3 regions of the Embleya sp. NPDC059237 genome follow, and region 1 is predicted to be linked to each of the others. Evidence: predicted binding sites of a transcription regulator. Region 1 holds the regulator's gene; each other region holds the start of a gene.
The links. The regulator HrcA, encoded in region 1, represses chaperone genes, less so after heat shock. The targets are predictions, from matches to a motif close to TTNGCACTCNGNNNNNCNGAGTGCNAA.
Positions count from the first base shown of each region.

Region 2: groL (chaperonin GroEL) is a predicted target of HrcA. The motif match lies at 3,770-3,796, and genes of this name have one in related genera.
Region 3: groES (co-chaperone GroES) is a predicted target of HrcA. The motif match lies at 941-967, and genes of this name have one in related genera.

Region 1 is NZ_JBHZAE010000007.1:407,290-412,963, forward strand. It holds gene ACFXKZ_RS24050 (WD40 repeat domain-containing protein) at 1-89, opposite strand, end outside; gene ACFXKZ_RS24055 (DUF3097 domain-containing protein) at 150-980, opposite strand; gene ACFXKZ_RS24060 (MBL fold metallo-hydrolase) at 1,010-1,765, opposite strand; gene hrcA (heat-inducible transcriptional repressor HrcA) at 1,916-2,932, shown strand; gene dnaJ (molecular chaperone DnaJ) at 2,935-4,068, shown strand; gene ACFXKZ_RS24075 (NAD(P)H-dependent flavin oxidoreductase) at 5,377-5,674, shown strand, end outside.
Region 2 is NZ_JBHZAE010000003.1:403,576-409,249, reverse strand. It holds gene ACFXKZ_RS12450 (glucosyl-3-phosphoglycerate synthase) at 1-536, opposite strand, end outside; SAM riboswitch class I at 729-882, shown strand; gene thrC (threonine synthase) at 899-2,173, shown strand; gene ACFXKZ_RS12440 (MoaD/ThiS family protein) at 2,170-2,448, shown strand; gene ACFXKZ_RS12435 (cold-shock protein) at 2,870-3,073, shown strand; gene groL (chaperonin GroEL) at 3,955-5,583, shown strand.
Region 3 is NZ_JBHZAE010000012.1:190,341-196,014, reverse strand. It holds gene ACFXKZ_RS33020 (methyltransferase domain-containing protein) at 1-828, opposite strand, end outside; gene groES (co-chaperone GroES) at 1,109-1,417, shown strand; gene groL (chaperonin GroEL) at 1,552-3,180, shown strand; gene ACFXKZ_RS33005 (SDR family oxidoreductase) at 3,389-4,207, shown strand; gene ACFXKZ_RS33000 (WhiB family transcriptional regulator) at 4,409-4,735, opposite strand; gene ACFXKZ_RS32995 (response regulator transcription factor) at 5,285-5,674, shown strand, end outside.

The DNA.
Region 1 (5,674 bases):
CGGACGAACGTGGTGTCGAAGACGCCGAACGTCCGATACTTCGGTCCGGCCGAGTCCGGCAATACGAGGGTGATCTCTTCCTGCGCCATCGCCGTACGGTAGCGCCGCAGGTCGCGCGGTGAGGGCCGGCCATCGCGTCGACCGGGGCCTCACCCCTCGGGCGGCGCCGTCACGAAGTCGATGAGTTCCTCGACCCGCCCGAGCAGGGCCGGTTCCAGGTCGCGGTACGAGTCGACCGCCGCGAGGATGCGGCGCCAGGCCGCGGGCGGGTTCACCGGCCAGCCGAGGGCCGCGCAGACGCCCTCCTTCCACGGGACACCGCGCGGGACGTCCGGCCAGGCCGCGATGCCGACGGAGGCGGGGCGTACCGCCTGCCAGACGTCGATATAGGGGTGTCCCACCACCAGCACGTGGTCGCCGCTCACCCGGCCCGCGATCCGGCTCTCCTTGGAACCCGGCACCAGGTGGTCGACCAGCACGCCCAGGCGGCGACCCGGGCCCGGCGCGAACTCGCGGACCACATCCGGGAGATCGTCGACGCCCTCCAGATACTCCACGACCACGCCCTCGATCCGCAGGTCGTCGCCCCACACCCGCTCGACCAACTCGGCGTCGTGGCGGCCCTCGACGTAGATCCGCCCGGCGCGGGCGACCCGGGCCCGGGTGCCCGGTACCGCGATCGAGCCCGACGCGGTGCGCCCCGGGGCACGGGCCGGACCGGGGGCGGCCGGTCGGACCAGGGTGACCACCTCGCCGTCGATCAGGAACCCGCGCGGATCCATCGGGAACACCCGCAGCCGCCCGTGCCGATCCTCCAGCGTGACGGTGTAGCCCTCGGGGGTCTTCTCCACCCGGACCACCGCGCCGCAGAAGCCGGTGGATGCCTCCTCCACCACCAGGTCGCGGTCGGCCGCGACCTCCGGGACGGGCTTGTCCTTCTTCCATCCCGGGATCAGCGACTCGGGTCCATAACTGCGCATGACCACGACGCTAGCCGGGTGACGGTACGTCAGTCCGGTACGACGCGCCCGGCGGCCACCTCGGCCAGCCAACGGTTTTGCCGGATCACGAACTCCTCGTCGACCACCGCGCCGTGTCCGGGCAGCCAGACACTGGCGTCCAACGCCCGCACCCGGGCCAGCGAATCACTCCACTCGGCGGCGAACGCGTCCGAGCCGAAGACCGGCGGCCCGCTCTCCTCCACCATGTCCCCGGCGATCAGCACGCCGCAGTCCGGTACGTGGACGACCACATCGTGGTCGGTGTGTCCACGACCGGGCGCGAACAGCACCACCTCGCGCCCGCCCAGATCCACCGTCACCGGCGTGCCCGTGGACACCGGTCGGGTCGGCGGCACGATCCGCGCCGCGCGCATCAGCTCCGGGTCGAACCCGTGCGCGACGCCGCTCGCCCGACCGGCCTCGGCCCACCGCTCCAGATACCGCGGCAGGTCCGCGTGTCCCCAGATCTCCGCGTCGGGGAAGGCGCGCAGCACCTCGTCGTTGCCGTAGCAGTGGTCGAAGTGACCGTGGGTGTTCACCACCGCGACCACCCGGTCGGGCAATCCGTGCCCAGGCAGTTCGCGGGCCAGCGAGGCCAGGATGTCGGCGGCCTCGTGGTCGTGCGAACCGGTGTCCACGAGCAGGATCCCCTCCCGCCCCGTGACGACCGCCACATTCAGTTCGAGGCCGGGCAACCGACGACGCAGTACGCCCGGCCCGATCGGCTCCCATGTGGCGTGTTTCGGCTGTTCGGCGCGTAGCATGCGTCAACCTTGGCACGGACTCAGGGGTACGGTCCGGATCGGGTGACCCGTACACTGGCACTCGGCGGGACGGAGTGCCAACCAGTGGGACGAACCACCGCCTACGCGACACGGCAACGGGTGGAAGAACGGGTCAGGGAGGTGCGCACCATGCTCGACGATCGGAAACAGGACGTGTTGCGTGCCATCGTGCAGGACTACGTGGCGACCCAGGAGCCGGTCGGCTCCAAGGCGCTCGCGGACCGACACAACCTCGGGGTCTCCCCGGCCACCATTCGCAACGACATGGCCGCGCTGGAGGAGGAGGGCTACATCACGCAGCCCCACACCAGCGCCGGCCGGGTGCCCACCGACAAGGGCTACCGGTTGTTCGTCGACCGCCTCGCGGGCGTCAAGCCGCTGTCCGGCGCCGAGCGCCGGGCGATCCAGACCTTCCTGGCCGGCGCGGTCGACCTGGACGACGTGGTGGGCCGTACGGTCCGGCTGCTCGCGCAGCTGACCCATCAGGTCGCCGTCGTGCAATACCCCTCGCTGACCCGCTCGACGATCCGGCACGTCGAGCTGCTCACCCTCGCGCCCACCCGGGTCATGTTGGTGCTGATCACCAGCACGGGCCGGGTCGAGCAGCGGGTGATGGACACGCCGGGCCCGGTCGGCGAAAACCTGCTCGCCGACGTCCGGGCGCGGCTGAACAGCCGCATCACCGGCAAGCGGTTCGCCGATGTGCCGTTGCTGGTCCAGGATCTCGCCGAGCCGTTCACCGCCGAGGAACGGCCGATCGTGGCGGGCATCCTGGCCACCCTGCTCGACACCCTGGTCGAGCACAAGGAAGAGAAGGTCGTCCTGGCCGGGACGGCCAACCTGACCCGTTTCGGCATGGACTTCCCGAACACGATCCGCCCGGTCCTGGAAGCGCTCGAGGAACACGTCGTATTGCTGCGGCTGTTGGGCGAGGCGACCGACCCGGGCATGGTCGTGCGGATCGGACACGAGAACATGCACGAAGGACTGGCCGCGACCTCGGTGGTCGCCGTCGGATACGGCAGTGGGCAGGAAACACTGGCGAAGCTCGGGGTACTCGGGCCGACCCGGATGGACTACCCCGGAACGATGGGAGCGGTGCGCGCCGTGGCACGGTACGTCGGACAGATCCTCGCGGAGTCGTAGAGTTGGCTACCGATTACTACGAGGTCCTCGGGGTACGGCGCGACGCCACCCCGGAGGAAATCAAGAAGGCCTTCCGCCGGCTCGCTCGGGAGCTGCACCCGGACGTCAATCCGGACCCGAAGACGCAGGACCGGTTCAAGGAGATCAACAACGCCTACGAGGTCCTTTCGGACCCGCAGAAGCGTCAGATGTACGACCTCGGCGGCGACCCGCTGTCCTCCGGGGGCGGCGGGGGCGGTGGTGGCTTCGGCCAGGCCGGCTTCGGGTTCAGCGACATCATGGACGCGTTCTTCGGCCAGGCCAGCCAGCGCGGACCGCGCTCGCGCACGCGCCGCGGCCAGGACGCGATGATCCGGATCGAGATCACCCTCGAAGAGGCCGCTTTCGGCACCACCCGGGAGATCCAGGTGGACACCGCCGTCACGTGCAACACGTGCAACGGCGAGGGCGCGGCCCCGGGCACCACGGCGCAGACCTGCGACATGTGCCGCGGGCGGGGCGAGGTCAGCCAGGTCACCAAGTCGTTCCTGGGCCAGGTCATGACGTCGCGGCCGTGTCCGCAGTGTCAGGGCTTCGGCACCGTGGTCCCGCACCCGTGCCCCGAGTGCGCGGGCGACGGCCGCATCCGCGCGCGGCGCACGCTCACCGTCAAGATCCCGGCGGGCGTGGACAGCGGTACGCGGATCCAGCTCGCGGGCGAGGGCGAGGTCGGCCCCGGCGGCGGCCCGGCGGGCGATCTCTACGTGGAGATCGTCGAGGTCGCGCACGCCACCTTCCAGCGGCGCGGCGACGACCTGCACTGCACGGTCACCATCCCGATGACGGCGGCGTCGCTCGGTACGAAGGTGCCGCTGCAGACGCTGGACGGCACGGAGGAGATCGACATCCGCCCGGGCACCCAGTCGGGCCAGTCGATCCCGCTGCACGGGCGGGGCATCACCCACCTGCGCGGCGGCGGCCGAGGCGACCTGGTCGTGCACGTCGAGGTGCAAACGCCGAACAAGCTCGACCCCGAGCAGGAGGAACTGCTCCGCCGCCTGGCCAAGCTGCGCGGCGAGGAACGCCCGTCGGGACAATTCACGCCGGGCCAACAGGGCCTGTTCTCGCGCCTGAAGGACGCCTTCAACGGCCGGTAGCGGGCGGCGGCGCGTCGTGACGTCGTCCTCAGGCGCCGGACGGGCTGCGATTCGGCCGCGTCCGGCGCCCGATCGCGCCCTCGGGCCGCCTGCGGCGAGCGCCCTCGAACGCCGGACGGGCTGCACCCGACCGCGCCCGACAACGCGAAGCGGTCACGGCATGCCTTGACCGAGTGACGCCGAGGCCGCCCCGAGCCGTGGGCTGAGCCGCCGCCGGCCGGCGTGCGGGGCTCGGGTACTGCGGGGCGTCGGCGGGGCGGGTGCGCTGCTCGGCGAAAACCGGCCGGCAGCGGGGGAGTGGGAGGGCGGTTGGGATGGGTCCTCTGGGGGCCCTTCCGAGTGGGTTGAGCAGGGCATTTCGCGGTGTGGTGAGCGTGTGTGGGAGCGAGAGGCACGAAACCGGACGGCGTTGGGTGCCGTGGCCTCGGGGTGGGAGAAAACCGCAGGTCAGCGCGGAGGGGAGAGCGTTTGAGGTGTCTCGGGATCCGGTTTCGGCTACCGCTGGGCACTTTCGGTCTTCTTGACCGCCTCTGTGGGGCCGCAGTGCTCGAAGCCAACTCCGAGTGAGCGGTTTTGGTCTCCGCTCCGGTGCTGAGGGGGTCGGAGCGCACGAAACCGGCACTCGTCGCCCGACTTCCCGCCTCGATCTCGCAAAACCGCAGGTCACCGAAGCTCGAAGCCCACAACCACCCACCGCGATCCGGTTTCGAACCCCAACACCCGTCCAAAAACCCTGAAACACCCCGGCTCACTCGTAAGGCCCTCCGGAGGACTCGACCCGACCGCCCTCCTGCTCCTCGCTGCCGGCCGGTTCCCGCCGAGCAACACGCGCGTCTCGCCGGGAAACCCAGGTTCCGGAGCCCCGCACGCCGGCGGCGGCCCACCACCGACTCGGACCAGCCCCGCACCAGCTACCCGCAACCACAAGCGCAACCCCCGCCGGGGAACACCCGACCCACTCAAAAACGCACGCCCGGCGAACCCAACCCGAGCACCCACCCCGCCCGCCGCTGCCGGCCGCTTTTCCCCCAACCAACACGCTCGTCTCGTCAGGACCTCGAAGTCTCGGAGCCCCGCACGCCGGCGGCGGCCCACCACCGACTCGGACCGGTCGCACCGGCCATCCGCAACCAAAGGTGTGACGTGACCGCTCCCGGTCCCCGCGTCCCCGCGTTCGTTTATCGGCCGCGATCGAGCCGCCCGGCGGCGTGTTGGTGGGTCCGTGGGTGGGACTCGATTCGGGGGGCTCCGGGGGCGCCTAGGCTTGGGTGGGTTGCGGGTGTGCCGTCGATCGAGGGAACGGGGAGCATGATGGCGACGAACGTCGATCCGACCCGGCTGACCGAACTGCCGATCGTGCAGGCGCCGATGGCCGGAGCGAGTGGGCCCGCGTTGGCGGCGGCGGTCACCCGTGTCGGGGGGCTCGGGTTTTTGGCGGCCGGGTATCGGTCGGCCGCGGCCTTGGGTGCCGAGATCGAGGAGTTGCGTTCGCTGGTCGGTGACGTGCCGTTCGGGGTCAACGCGTTCATGCCGCAGCCGCCGCCCACCCGCGCCGAGGACGAGCTCACCGCGCGCTACGCCCGCTCGCTGGCCCGGGCCGCCGCGC
Region 2 (5,674 bases), on a different contig from region 1:
GCGACCAATTCGGTGACCCGGCCGCCGCCGGCGGGCACGATCGTGTCGCCGATCTCCAGCGGCCGGTCGTACATGGCCTTGACCAGCTGGACCGAGGGGTCGGTGAGCAGCGGGCCGAGGATCCCGGTGACGAAGTCCGCCGAGAAGTCCTTCAGGTCGGCGTCCACGAACGCGACGATGTCGCCGTCGGTGACCAGGAGCGAGCGCCACAACACCTCGCCCTTGCCACGCACGGCCGGGAGCGCGGGCAGGATGTCGTCGCGGTGCACCACCCGCGCGCCCGCGTCGGCGGCCACCCGCGCGGTGTCGTCGGTGGAGCCGGAGTCGACCACCACCAGCTCGTTCACCAGCGGTACCCGCTCGACCAGCTCGGTCCGGATCACCTTGACGATGTCGCCGACGGTCGCCGCCTCGTTCAACGCGGGCAGGACGACGCTGACCCGGGTGTCGCGTTTGGCGTCGAGAAGCCTGTCGACGGGCCAGTCGGCGGCGGCGGAGGACCGCCGTCGGAGCCAGTCGCCCACCTCGTGCGTCACGTTCGAAGATCCCCTGTCGTCGCCGGTGTTCCGGCCTCGGTCGTTCCACCCTTTATCGTCTCGCGAGGTGGACCGGATGATCGACGCGGCACCGGTTCGGTTACAGTCGTCGTCACCGGTTACGACGATCGCACGTCGGACCGGACAAACGCGGACCGGCCACCCGGCGAAGGGTGTGTCCACCGCCATAGCAGCTCATCCAGAGGGGCAGAGGGAACGGCCCGTTGAAGCCCCGGCAACCATCCGATCGTCATTCCTCGTGACGCGCTTTCGGCGCGAGCGAGCGGCCGACGAGTCGGACAGGTGCCAAGTCCGGCCCGTGGGACCCCACGGGTAAAGATGAGGACAGAAAGGCCCTCGCCATGGCGACACCCACCGCCACCCGCACCACCAGCGCCATCCCCACCTCCTTCGGTCCGGCCGTCGCGCTGTCGTGTCGCGAGTGCGGAGAGCGCACGGAGCTCGGCCCGAAGTACGCCTGCGAGTCCTGTTTCGGCCCCCTGGAGGTCGCCTACGAGTTCGGCACCGTGACGCGGGAGCGGATCGAGGCCGGGCCGCACAACATCTGGCGCTACGCGCCGCTGCTGCCGGTGTCCGCGGACGTCGCGTCCCGGCCCAGCCTGAACCCCGGCTTCACCAAGCTCGTGCGGGCCGAGAACCTGGGCCGCGAGCTGGGCGTGCGCAACCTGCACGTCAAGGACGACTCCGGGAACCCGACGCACTCCTTCAAGGACCGCGTGGTGGCGATCGCGGTCGAGGCCGCGCGCACCTTCGGCTTCACCACGCTGTCCTGCTCGTCCACCGGCAACCTGGCCGGCGCGGTGGGTGCCGCCGCCGCCCGGGTGGGTCTGCGCAGCTGTGTGTTCATCCCGTCCGACCTGGAGGCCGGCAAGGTCGTCACGGCGGCGGTCTACGGCGGCGAGCTGGTCGCCATCGAGGGGACCTACGACGAGGTCAACCGATTCTGTTCGGAGCTGATCGGCGACCCGGCCGGCGAGAGCTGGGGCTTCGTCAACGTCAACCTGCGGCCCTACTACGGCGAGGGTTCCAAGACGCTGGCCTACGAGATCGCGGAACAACTCGGCTGGAAACTGCCGGAGCAGATCGTCATTCCCATCGCGTCGGGGTCGCAGCTGACCAAGATCGACAAGGGCTTTCGCGAGTTGATCGCGCTGGGTCTGGTCGAGGACGCGCCGTACAAGATCTTCGGCGCCCAGGCGACGGGGTGCTCCCCGGTGGCCGCCGCGTGGAAGGCCGGGCACGACGTGATCCGCCCGGTGCGGCCGGACACGATCGCCAAGTCGCTCGCGATCGGCAACCCTGCCGACGGCCCCTACGTGCTCGACGTGTGCAAGCGCACGGGCGGCGCGGTGGAGGACGTGAACGACGTCGAGGTGGTCGAGGCGATGAAGCTGCTCGCGCGTACCGAGGGCATCTTCGGCGAGACCGCGGGCGGGGTCACCGTGGGCTGCCTGCGCAAGCTGCTCGAGTCCGGCGCGCTGGACCCGGACGCCGAGACGGTCGTGCTCAACACGGGCGACGGCCTCAAGACGTTGGACGCGGTCACGCCGACGACCGGACCCACCGCGACCATTCGACCCACCCTGGACTCCTTCCGAAAGGCCGGCCTCGCATGAGCGTCTCCGTTCGCATCCCGACCATCCTGCGCACCTACACGGGCGGGGCGGCGGAGGTGTCCGCCGAGGGCACCACGCTCGCCGAGGTCCTGGACTCGCTGGAAAAGGCCCACACCGGAATTCGCGCGCGCATCCTCGACGACGAGGGCAAGCTGCGTCGCTTTGTGAATCTGTACGTGGAGGACGAGGACGTGCGCTTCGCCGACGGGCTCGCCACGGCGATCCCCGACAAGGGCACCGTTTCGATCATCCCGGCGGTCGCCGGGGGTTGCTGACGCGATAGGCCGAGCGTCCCGATCTTCCTCGATCGGGCACGAAACGGAACCGGGAAATCCGCCGCGCGAGCACCGCGCGGCGGATTTCTTCGTTCCTGCCGAAGGTTGTGCGTAACCCGGGTTTAACCGGCTCCATTTCCCGTCTTTGGCGGCGGCGCGTCGGTAAACCCGTGGTCGGGATCACATCCGATATGTGCGGAAAGTCGTTTTCCTGGTGGATTGAAATACGGCTTTTTCTAAGACTCGCGAAGAATGCGAGTTTTATTCGCTCGGGAATTCTCGTCCGATTGACCTGTTGCTCCGGGCATCCGTCCGGATACATTCAGCCGCGGTCGTAGCAGAGGGCCGGGTCCTTCTGGATACGAACCCGGAGCTGCGGCGTGCAGTATCCGTGAAAGGGCCAGTAACAGGGGAGTTAGGAATGGCTCAGGGCGCCGTCAAGTGGTTCAACGCGGAGAAGGGGTACGGCTTCATCGCGGTCGACGGTGGGGCGGACGTTTTCGTCCACTACAGCGCGATCCAGATGGACGGGTACCGGACGCTCGAGGAGGGGCAGCGAGTCGAGTTCGAGATCTCGCAGGGGCAGAAGGGGCCGCAGGCCGACATGGTCCGCGTCACCGCCTGAACCGGGAGCCATGCGCTCCTCTGCTCCTCTGCTTGAAACGGTCCACACCACGGACTGCACGACACATCGCGGCACATAACGCGCCCGATCCTGTCGGATCCATGACCGGGGCCCGGCCTTCCCGCCAAGCGGGGGCCGGGCCCCGGTCGTTGTCCCCCGGCCCCGACGTGCGGGCGGCGGCGGGGCGCGGGTGCGGCGGTACACGCGAATCCGCTCCGGCGGGAGGCGGCCCACCAGAGCGATGCGGACGACGCGGCCGAGCCCGCCACCCGCCCCCGCACAACCACAGGCACGGCACCCGAACTCGGCATGGCCACAGACGACCCGGCGGCGCGATCGGACCCGACGTGAGCCGGGGCGGCGCGACGCCCGAACCCGATGTGGGCCCAGGGGCGGCACATCCGAACCCGTCCCGGCCGTGCGGGCAACGCCGTGGTCCGAACCACGCGACCACGCAACCACCGCAGGCCCGGCAGCCGGGATTCCCGTTCCGGGGCCGCTCCGGACGTGCCGGGGCGGGCGGGCCCGGCCAGGGGCCGTGCAGGCGGGCGGGGGCGCACACGTACCCGTGTCGGGCGGCCGAGGCCGAGCCCCGCGGCATGTGGACGGGCCGCGCCTCGGGGCCCGGGTGGGGGGGTTGGGGTGGTGTGTGACACGCGCGGGTGTGGGCCGAGGGGCCCGGACCCGCCCGTTGCGCTTGCACTCGGCATGGTCGAGTGCTAATCATTGGCGTTAGCACTCTGGATGTGAGAGTGACAGAAACGGACCGGGCCGGTGAGGCTCGGCACCCGTGAGGGAGGGATCCTCGCGGTGGTCGGGTCGTCCGTCGCGGGCACCTGTGCGGTCCGGCACTCACCCCCGTTCTGGGAGGACTTCACCACATGGCCAAGATCATCGCGTTCAACGAGGAAGCGCGCCGCGGCCTCGAGCGCGGGATGAACCAGCTCGCCGACGCCGTCAAGGTCACGCTGGGCCCCAAGGGCCGCAACGTCGTGCTCGAGAAGAAGTGGGGTGCGCCCACCATCACCAACGATGGTGTGAGCATCGCCAAGGAGATCGAGCTCGAGGACCCGTACGAGAAGATCGGTGCCGAGCTGGTCAAGGAGGTCGCCAAGAAGACGGACGACGTCGCCGGTGACGGTACGACGACCGCGACCGTCCTCGCCCAGGCGCTCGTCCGCGAGGGCCTGCGCAACGTGGCCGCCGGCGCGAACCCGATGGCCCTCAAGCGTGGCATCGAGAAGGCCGTCGAGGCCGTCTCCGAGCAGCTGCTCGCGCTCGCGAAGGACGTCGAGACGAAGGAGCAGATCGCCTCCACCGCCTCGATCTCCGCCGCTGACCCCCTGATCGGCGAGATGATCGCCGAGGCCATGGACAAGGTCGGCAAGGAAGGCGTCATCACCGTCGAGGAGAGCAACACCTTCGGTCTCGAGCTCGAGCTCACCGAGGGCATGCGCTTCGACAAGGGCTACATCTCGCCCTACTTCGCGACCGACATGGAGCGCATGGAGGCCGTCCTCGAAGACGCCTACGTGCTCATCGTCAACTCGAAGATCACCTCGGTGAAGGACCTCCTCCCGCTCCTCGAGAAGGTCATGCAGTCGGGCAAGCCGCTCATGATCATCTCCGAGGACGTCGAGGGCGAGGCCCTGGCCACGCTCGTCGTGAACAAGATCCGCGGCACCTTCAAGTCCGTCGCCGTCAAGGCTCCGGGCTTCGGCGACCGTCGCAAGGCCATGCTCGGCGACATCGCCATCCTCACCGGTGGCCAGGTCATCTCCGAGGAGGTCGGCCTCAAGCTCGACACCGCCGGTCTCGAACTCCTCGGCCGCGCCCGCAAGGTCGTCGTCACCAAGGACGAGACCACCATCGTCGACGGCGCCGGTGACTCGGACCAGGTCGCGGGTCGGGTCAACCAGATCCGCGCCGAGATCGAGAACTCCGACTCGGACTACGACCGCGAGAAGCTCCAGGAGCGCCTGGCGAAGCTCGCGGGCGGCGTGGCGGTCATCAAGGCCGGTGCCGCGACCGAGGTCGAGCTCAAGGAGCGCAAGCACCGCATCGAGGACGCGGTGCGCAACGCGAAGGCCGCCGTCGAGGAGGGCATCGTCGCCGGTGGTGGCGTGGCCCTGCTCCAGGCGTCCACCATCGCGTTCGACAAGCTCGACCTGGACGGCGACGAGGCCACCGGCGCGAACATCGTGCGCCTGGCCGTCGAGGCCCCGCTCAAGCAGATCGCGGTCAACGCCGGCCTCGAGGGCGGCGTGGTTGTGGAGAAGGTGCGCAACCTGACCCCGGGTCACGGCCTCAACGCCGCGACCGGCGACTACGTGGACCTCATCGCCGAGGGCATCATCGACCCGGCGAAGGTCACCCGTTCCGCGCTGCAGAACGCCGCGTCGATCGCCGCGCTGTTCCTGACCACCGAGGCCGTCATCGCCGACAAGCCGGAGAAGAACGCCGCTCCGGCCGGCGGCGGCGCCCCGGACATGGGCGGCATGGACTTCTGATCCGCTGAGGATCGGTAGTCCCGACCCACCCGGTCGGTAGCTCCACGCGAGAGGCGGTCCCCTTCGGGGCCGCCTCTTTCGCGTGCCGGCG
Region 3 (5,674 bases), on a different contig from region 1:
GTAGAGGTAGCGGCGCATCGGGCCCACCGGCGCCTGCCGGACGACCCCCGAGGTCAGCTCGGCGCCGCCGGGCAGCAGGGTGGCACGCAGGCCGGCCCGGGCGAGCCCGCCCCACCACAACACCGCCTCCTTGACGTCGCCGCGGTCGGAGACCCACTCCGCCTCCATGCCGGCGGGCACGATCTCGTGTGGGATGCCGGGGGCGACCTTGGCCGCGCCGGCGGGGACGCGGGCGGCGAGGGTGGTCAGGAACGAGAAGGGCGGCGCGTACGACTCGGGGTCGAAGGTGCGGCCGCGGGCGGTGCGTCGGGCCGGGTCGATCAACGCCGCGTCGTAGCCGGACGGATCCACCGCGGTCGCGTCCGCGCACTCGACCGTGATCAGGTCGGCCAGGCCCAGCGCCTCCGCATTGGCCCGCGCCACCGCGCAGGTCGGCGGATCGAGGTCGACCGCGTGCACCGCGATCCCGGCGCGGGCCAGCGCGAGCGCGTCGCCGCCGATGCCGCAGCACAGGTCGATCGCCCGGCGGACGCCGGCCGCGGCCAGCCGGACGGCCCGGTGGTCGGCCACCGAGGTCCGGGTGGACTGCTCCAGGCCGTTGGCCGTGAAGAACATCCGGTCCGCGTCCGCCCCGAACTTGGCCCGGCCACGCTGCCGCAACCGGGACTGGGTGAGCGCGGCGGCGATCAACTCCTGCGGATGTTCCCGACGCAACCGGGTGGCCAGCGACAACTCGTCCGCGGCGTCGTGTTCGGCCAGCAGGTCGAGCAGGGCGCGGCCCTCGTCGGTCCGCAGCGCGGTGAGGGCTTCGATGGCGTCGGTGTGCACCCGGCCATTCTCGCCGAGCGCCCGGCCCCCCTCGATCCGTGGCCCATCGGCATGAAGCCGGCCCCTCGATCCGTGGCGCATCGGTATGAAGAACGCTCGCGACGCGCTGAATCTGGCACTCTGGTTGACGGAGTGCTAACCGCCACCTAGTGTCTGTGCTGGCACTCTCCCCATGAGTGTGCCAGTGCGATACGAGCAGGTCCGGCACCCGCGACGACGGATCTGTCCCATTCGCCGACAGACATTTTTCCGTGAGATCTCCGAAGGGGGAGGTCGCATCGTGACGACCGCCAACACCAAGGTTGCCATCAAGCCGCTCGAGGACCGCATCGTGGTTCAGACGCTTGAGGCCGAGCAGACCACCGCGTCGGGTCTCGTGATCCCGGACACCGCCAAGGAGAAGCCCCAGGAGGGCGTCGTCCTGGCCGTGGGCCCGGGTCGTTTCGAGGACGGTCAGCGTCTGCCGCTCGACGTCGCCGTCGGTGACACCGTGCTGTACAGCAAGTACGGCGGCACCGAGGTGAAGTACAACGGCGAGGAATACCTCGTTCTCTCGGCCCGCGACGTGCTCGCGATCATCGAGAAGTGACATCGCGCTGACGCGCCGGAACCGGTGACGGTTCGACGACCCCGCCCCGGATCGCCCTGCCCTCGCGGCCGGTGGACCCGGGGCGGAGTCGGTTGTACGACGTCGAAAAGCAACCTTTAAGGACGAAGACCCTCATGGCGAAGATCCTCCAGTTCGACGAGAAGGCCCGGCGGTCGCTGGAGCGCGGCGTCAACGCGCTGGCCGACACCGTCAAGGTCACGCTCGGCCCCAAGGGCCGCAATGTCGTGATCGACAAGAAGTTCGGTGCCCCGACCATCACCAACGACGGCGTGACCATCGCCCGTGAGGTGGAGCTCGAGGACGCGTACGAGAACCTTGGCGCGCAGCTCGCCAAGGAGGTCGCGACCAAGACCAACGACATCGCGGGTGACGGCACCACCACCGCGACGGTGCTCGCCCAGGCGCTGGTGCGCGAGGGTCTGCGCAACGTGGCCGCCGGCGCGGCCCCGATGGACCTGAAGAAGGGCATCGACCTCGCCGTCGCCGCCGTGTCCGAGCAGCTGCTCGGCACCGCCCGCGCGATCGACGGCAAGGAGGACATCGCCGCCGTCGCCGCGCTGTCCGCCCAGGACAAGCAGATCGGCGAGCTGATCGCCGAGGCCATGGACAAGGTCGGCAAGGACGGTGTGATCACCGTCGAGGAGTCCCAGACCATGGGTCTGGAGCTGGAGTTCGCCGAGGGCCTTCAGTTCGACAAGGGCTACCTGTCGCCGTACATGGTCACCGACCAGGAGCGTATGGAGGCCGTCCTCGACGACCCGTACATCCTGATCCACCAGGGCAAGATCTCGGCCATCGCCGAGCTGCTGCCGCTGCTGGAGAAGATCATCCAGGCCGGCGCGTCGAAGCCGCTGCTGATCGTGGCCGAGGACGTGGACGGCGAGGCGCTGTCCACCCTGGTCGTGAACAAGATCCGCGGCACCTTCAACGCGGTCGCGGTCAAGGCCCCGGGCTTCGGCGACCGCCGCAAGGCGATGCTGGAGGACATGGCGATCCTGACCGGCGGTCAGGTCATCGCCCCCGAGGTCGGCCTCAAGCTCGACCAGGTCGGCCTGGAGGTGCTGGGCAGCGCCCGTCGCATCACCATCACCAAGGACGCCACCACCCTGGTGGACGGCGCCGGCGACGGTGCCGCGATCGCCGACCGGGTCAAGCAGATCAAGCGTGAGATCGAGTCCACGGACTCCGACTGGGACCGCGAGAAGCTGCAGGAGCGGCTCGCGAAGCTGGCCGGCGGCGTGTGCGTGATCCGCGTGGGCGCGGCCACCGAGGTCGAGCTCAAGGAGAAGAAGCACCGTCTCGAGGACGCGGTCTCCGCGACCCGTGCGGCCATCGAGGAGGGCATCGTCGCCGGCGGCGGCACCGCCTTGGTGCACGCGGCCTCGGTGCTCGCGGAGAACCTGGGCCAGACCGGCGACATCGCGACCGGTGTCGCGGTCGTGCGTCGCGCCGTGGTCGAGCCGCTGCGCTGGATCGCCGAGAACGCGGGCCTCGAGGGCTACGTGATCGTCAACAAGGTGCAGGAGCTCGGTGTCGGGCACGGCTTCAACGCCGCGACCGGCGAGTACGGCAACCTGGTCGACTCGGGCGTCATCGACCCGGTCAAGGTGACCCGCTCCGCGCTGCAGAACGCCGCGTCGATCGCGTCGCTGCTGCTCACGACCGAGACCCTGGTCGTCGAGAAGCCGGCCGAGGAAGAGCCCGCCGGGCACAGCCACGGCGGCCACGGCCACGCGCACTAGTTCCACGCGCATCGGTTCCGCGTGCCCGGGCTCCCCGCGCACCGGTTCCACCCCGCACGTCCCCGACGGGCCCGACCGCATCCCCGCGGTCGGGCCCGTCGGCCTTTTCGCCGCCGGCCCGATCTGCGAGAGTGCCCCGAGCCCGATAACTGACGGACCGTCAGCCGCCGGGTGCGGCCGATCCCGTCGAGCAGCACGAAGGAGACACATGGGTACCTACGCGATCACCGGCGCGGCCTCCGGCCTGGGCGCCGCGACCAAGGCCCGGCTGGAGGCGGACGGGCACCGGGTGATCGGCGTCGATCTGCGCGACGCCGACGTCACCGTGGACCTGGGCACGGCCGCGGGTCGGGCCGAGGCGATCACGCGGGTCACCGAGCTGTCCGGCGGCGTGCTCGACGGCTTCGTGCCGTTCGCGGGCCTGGCCGCGGCCACCGGTCGGTCGGGCGGCCTGCTGGTGTCGGTGAACTACTTCGGCGCGATCGTGCTCCTGGAGGGGCTGCGTCCGCTGCTCGCCGCGGGCGACGGCGCCTCGGTCGTGCTGATCAGCTCGAACTCCACGACGGCGCAGCCGAACTGGCCGGTCGAGGTGGCCGACTTGTGCCTGTCCGGGGACGAGGCGGGGGCGAGCGCGGCCGCCGAGGCGTTCGGCGAGTTCGCGGCGCTGCAGGCCTACCCCGCGACCAAGGCGGCGCTCGCCTGGTACGCCCGCACCCGGTGCGCCGAGTACATCGCCGACGGTATCCGGCTCAACGCCATCGCGCCGGGCCTGATCGAGACCCCGATGACGGCCGAGGGGCGCACCGACCCGCTGACCGCCGAGGGCATGGAGATGTTCCTGAACACCATCCCGGCCGGTCGCGGCGGCCGGCCCGAGGAGATCGCCGCGCTGGTGGCGTTCCTGCTCGGCGGTGAGTCGAGCTTCTTCGTCGGCTCCGTGGTCTTCTGCGACGGCGGCACCGACGCCTCCTTCCGGGGCAAGGACTGGCCGAAGGTGTGGGAGATGGACGTGTCCGCCTTCCAATAACGGGCCGAACCCTCCCGCACGTCCCGTGCCGACACGTGTCGCGCGCCCGGCCCGTGTCGACGTTCGGCGGCCCGCCTCCTGGCTTGGGGGCGGGCCGCCGAACGTTTCACGATGGTGTTGTCGGGCTCCGCCATGGGTGCGGCAGGCGAGGCGTGGACGCCCGTGGGGGTCGATACGTGGGAGATCGTGGAGGTCAGGGCGTCACGGACGCGCGCCGCTCGCCGCGGCCGCCCGTTCCGCGGCGACCCCGTGCCGGCGGTCGCTGTCGAGTTCGACCCGTTCGTCCTCGGTGAGCCCGCCCCATACGCCATACGGCTCGCGCACCTTGAGCGCGTGCGTGGCGCACTGGCGACGGACCGGGCACCGCATGCAGACTTCCTTGGCCGAAGCCTCCCGGGCGACCCTGGCGGCGCCTCGCTCGCCTTCGGGATGGAAGAACAGTGCGCTGTCGACTCCGCGACAGGCTGCCGACAGCTGCCAGTCCCACAGATCGGCGTTGGGGCCGGGGAGTCGCGAGAAATCAGCCATGACTCGTCCCTCTGCTTATCGCGTACGAGTGATCGGTGAGCAGGGATGCCACCTCTGGTGCGGACCGTGCAGAACAGTCGTGATCAAGCGATCAGAAGTAGGTGCGACTGTGTCACGAAATGATCAGTTCCAATCCTAATTCCCACTTATGCATCGAATCCCGAAAAAATTACCCAGGGTGGGGTCTGCGGCGGGGGTATCGGCTGAATCGTGATGATGTGGTGCGAATGGGTGTGGTGTGGGTGGAGGGGCGTTCGGGGGTTCGGGCAGTGGGGAGTGGGGGTGTGCGGGGCGGCTGCCGGGTGGGGTGGGTCGGCCGGGCTTCACCCTTGCGTGTCCTTCGGGACGGTCGCCTCGTTGTGGTGGCGGCGGAGCGGAACTCCCCCCGTAACCCTTTCGAGTGATGCTCGTTGGGGTGGGTGAAGCGGTTGGCGACGAGGGCGGTCGGGGCTGGATCCCGAGCCACCGACCCTCGGGGCCGCCGCAAAGGAAACGGTACGTACAGGCGTGGAGGCTCAACGTGACGCGGATCCACTGCGGAGGCCGGCGATGACGACCGTCCTGGTCTGCGACGATTCCCCGCTGGTTCGGGAGACCCTGCGGCGGGCGGTGGCCACGGTCCCCGGCGTCGAGAGGGTGACGACGGCCACGAGTGGCGAGGAGGTACTGCGGCGCTGGGGCGCGGAGCGGTCCGACCTCGTCCTCATGGACGTGCGGATGCCCGGGCTCGGCGGCGTCGAGGCGGTGCGCCGCCTCCTGGCCGGCGACCCCGGCGCACGGGTGATCATGCTGACGATGGCCGAGGACCTGGACGGGGTGGCCCTCGCGGTCGCCGCCGGGGCTCGGGGATATCTGCACAAGGACGCGTCGCGCGCGGAATTGCGCGCGACCGTCTCCCAGGCGCTTGCCGACCCGACGTGGCGGCTGGCGCCCCGGCGG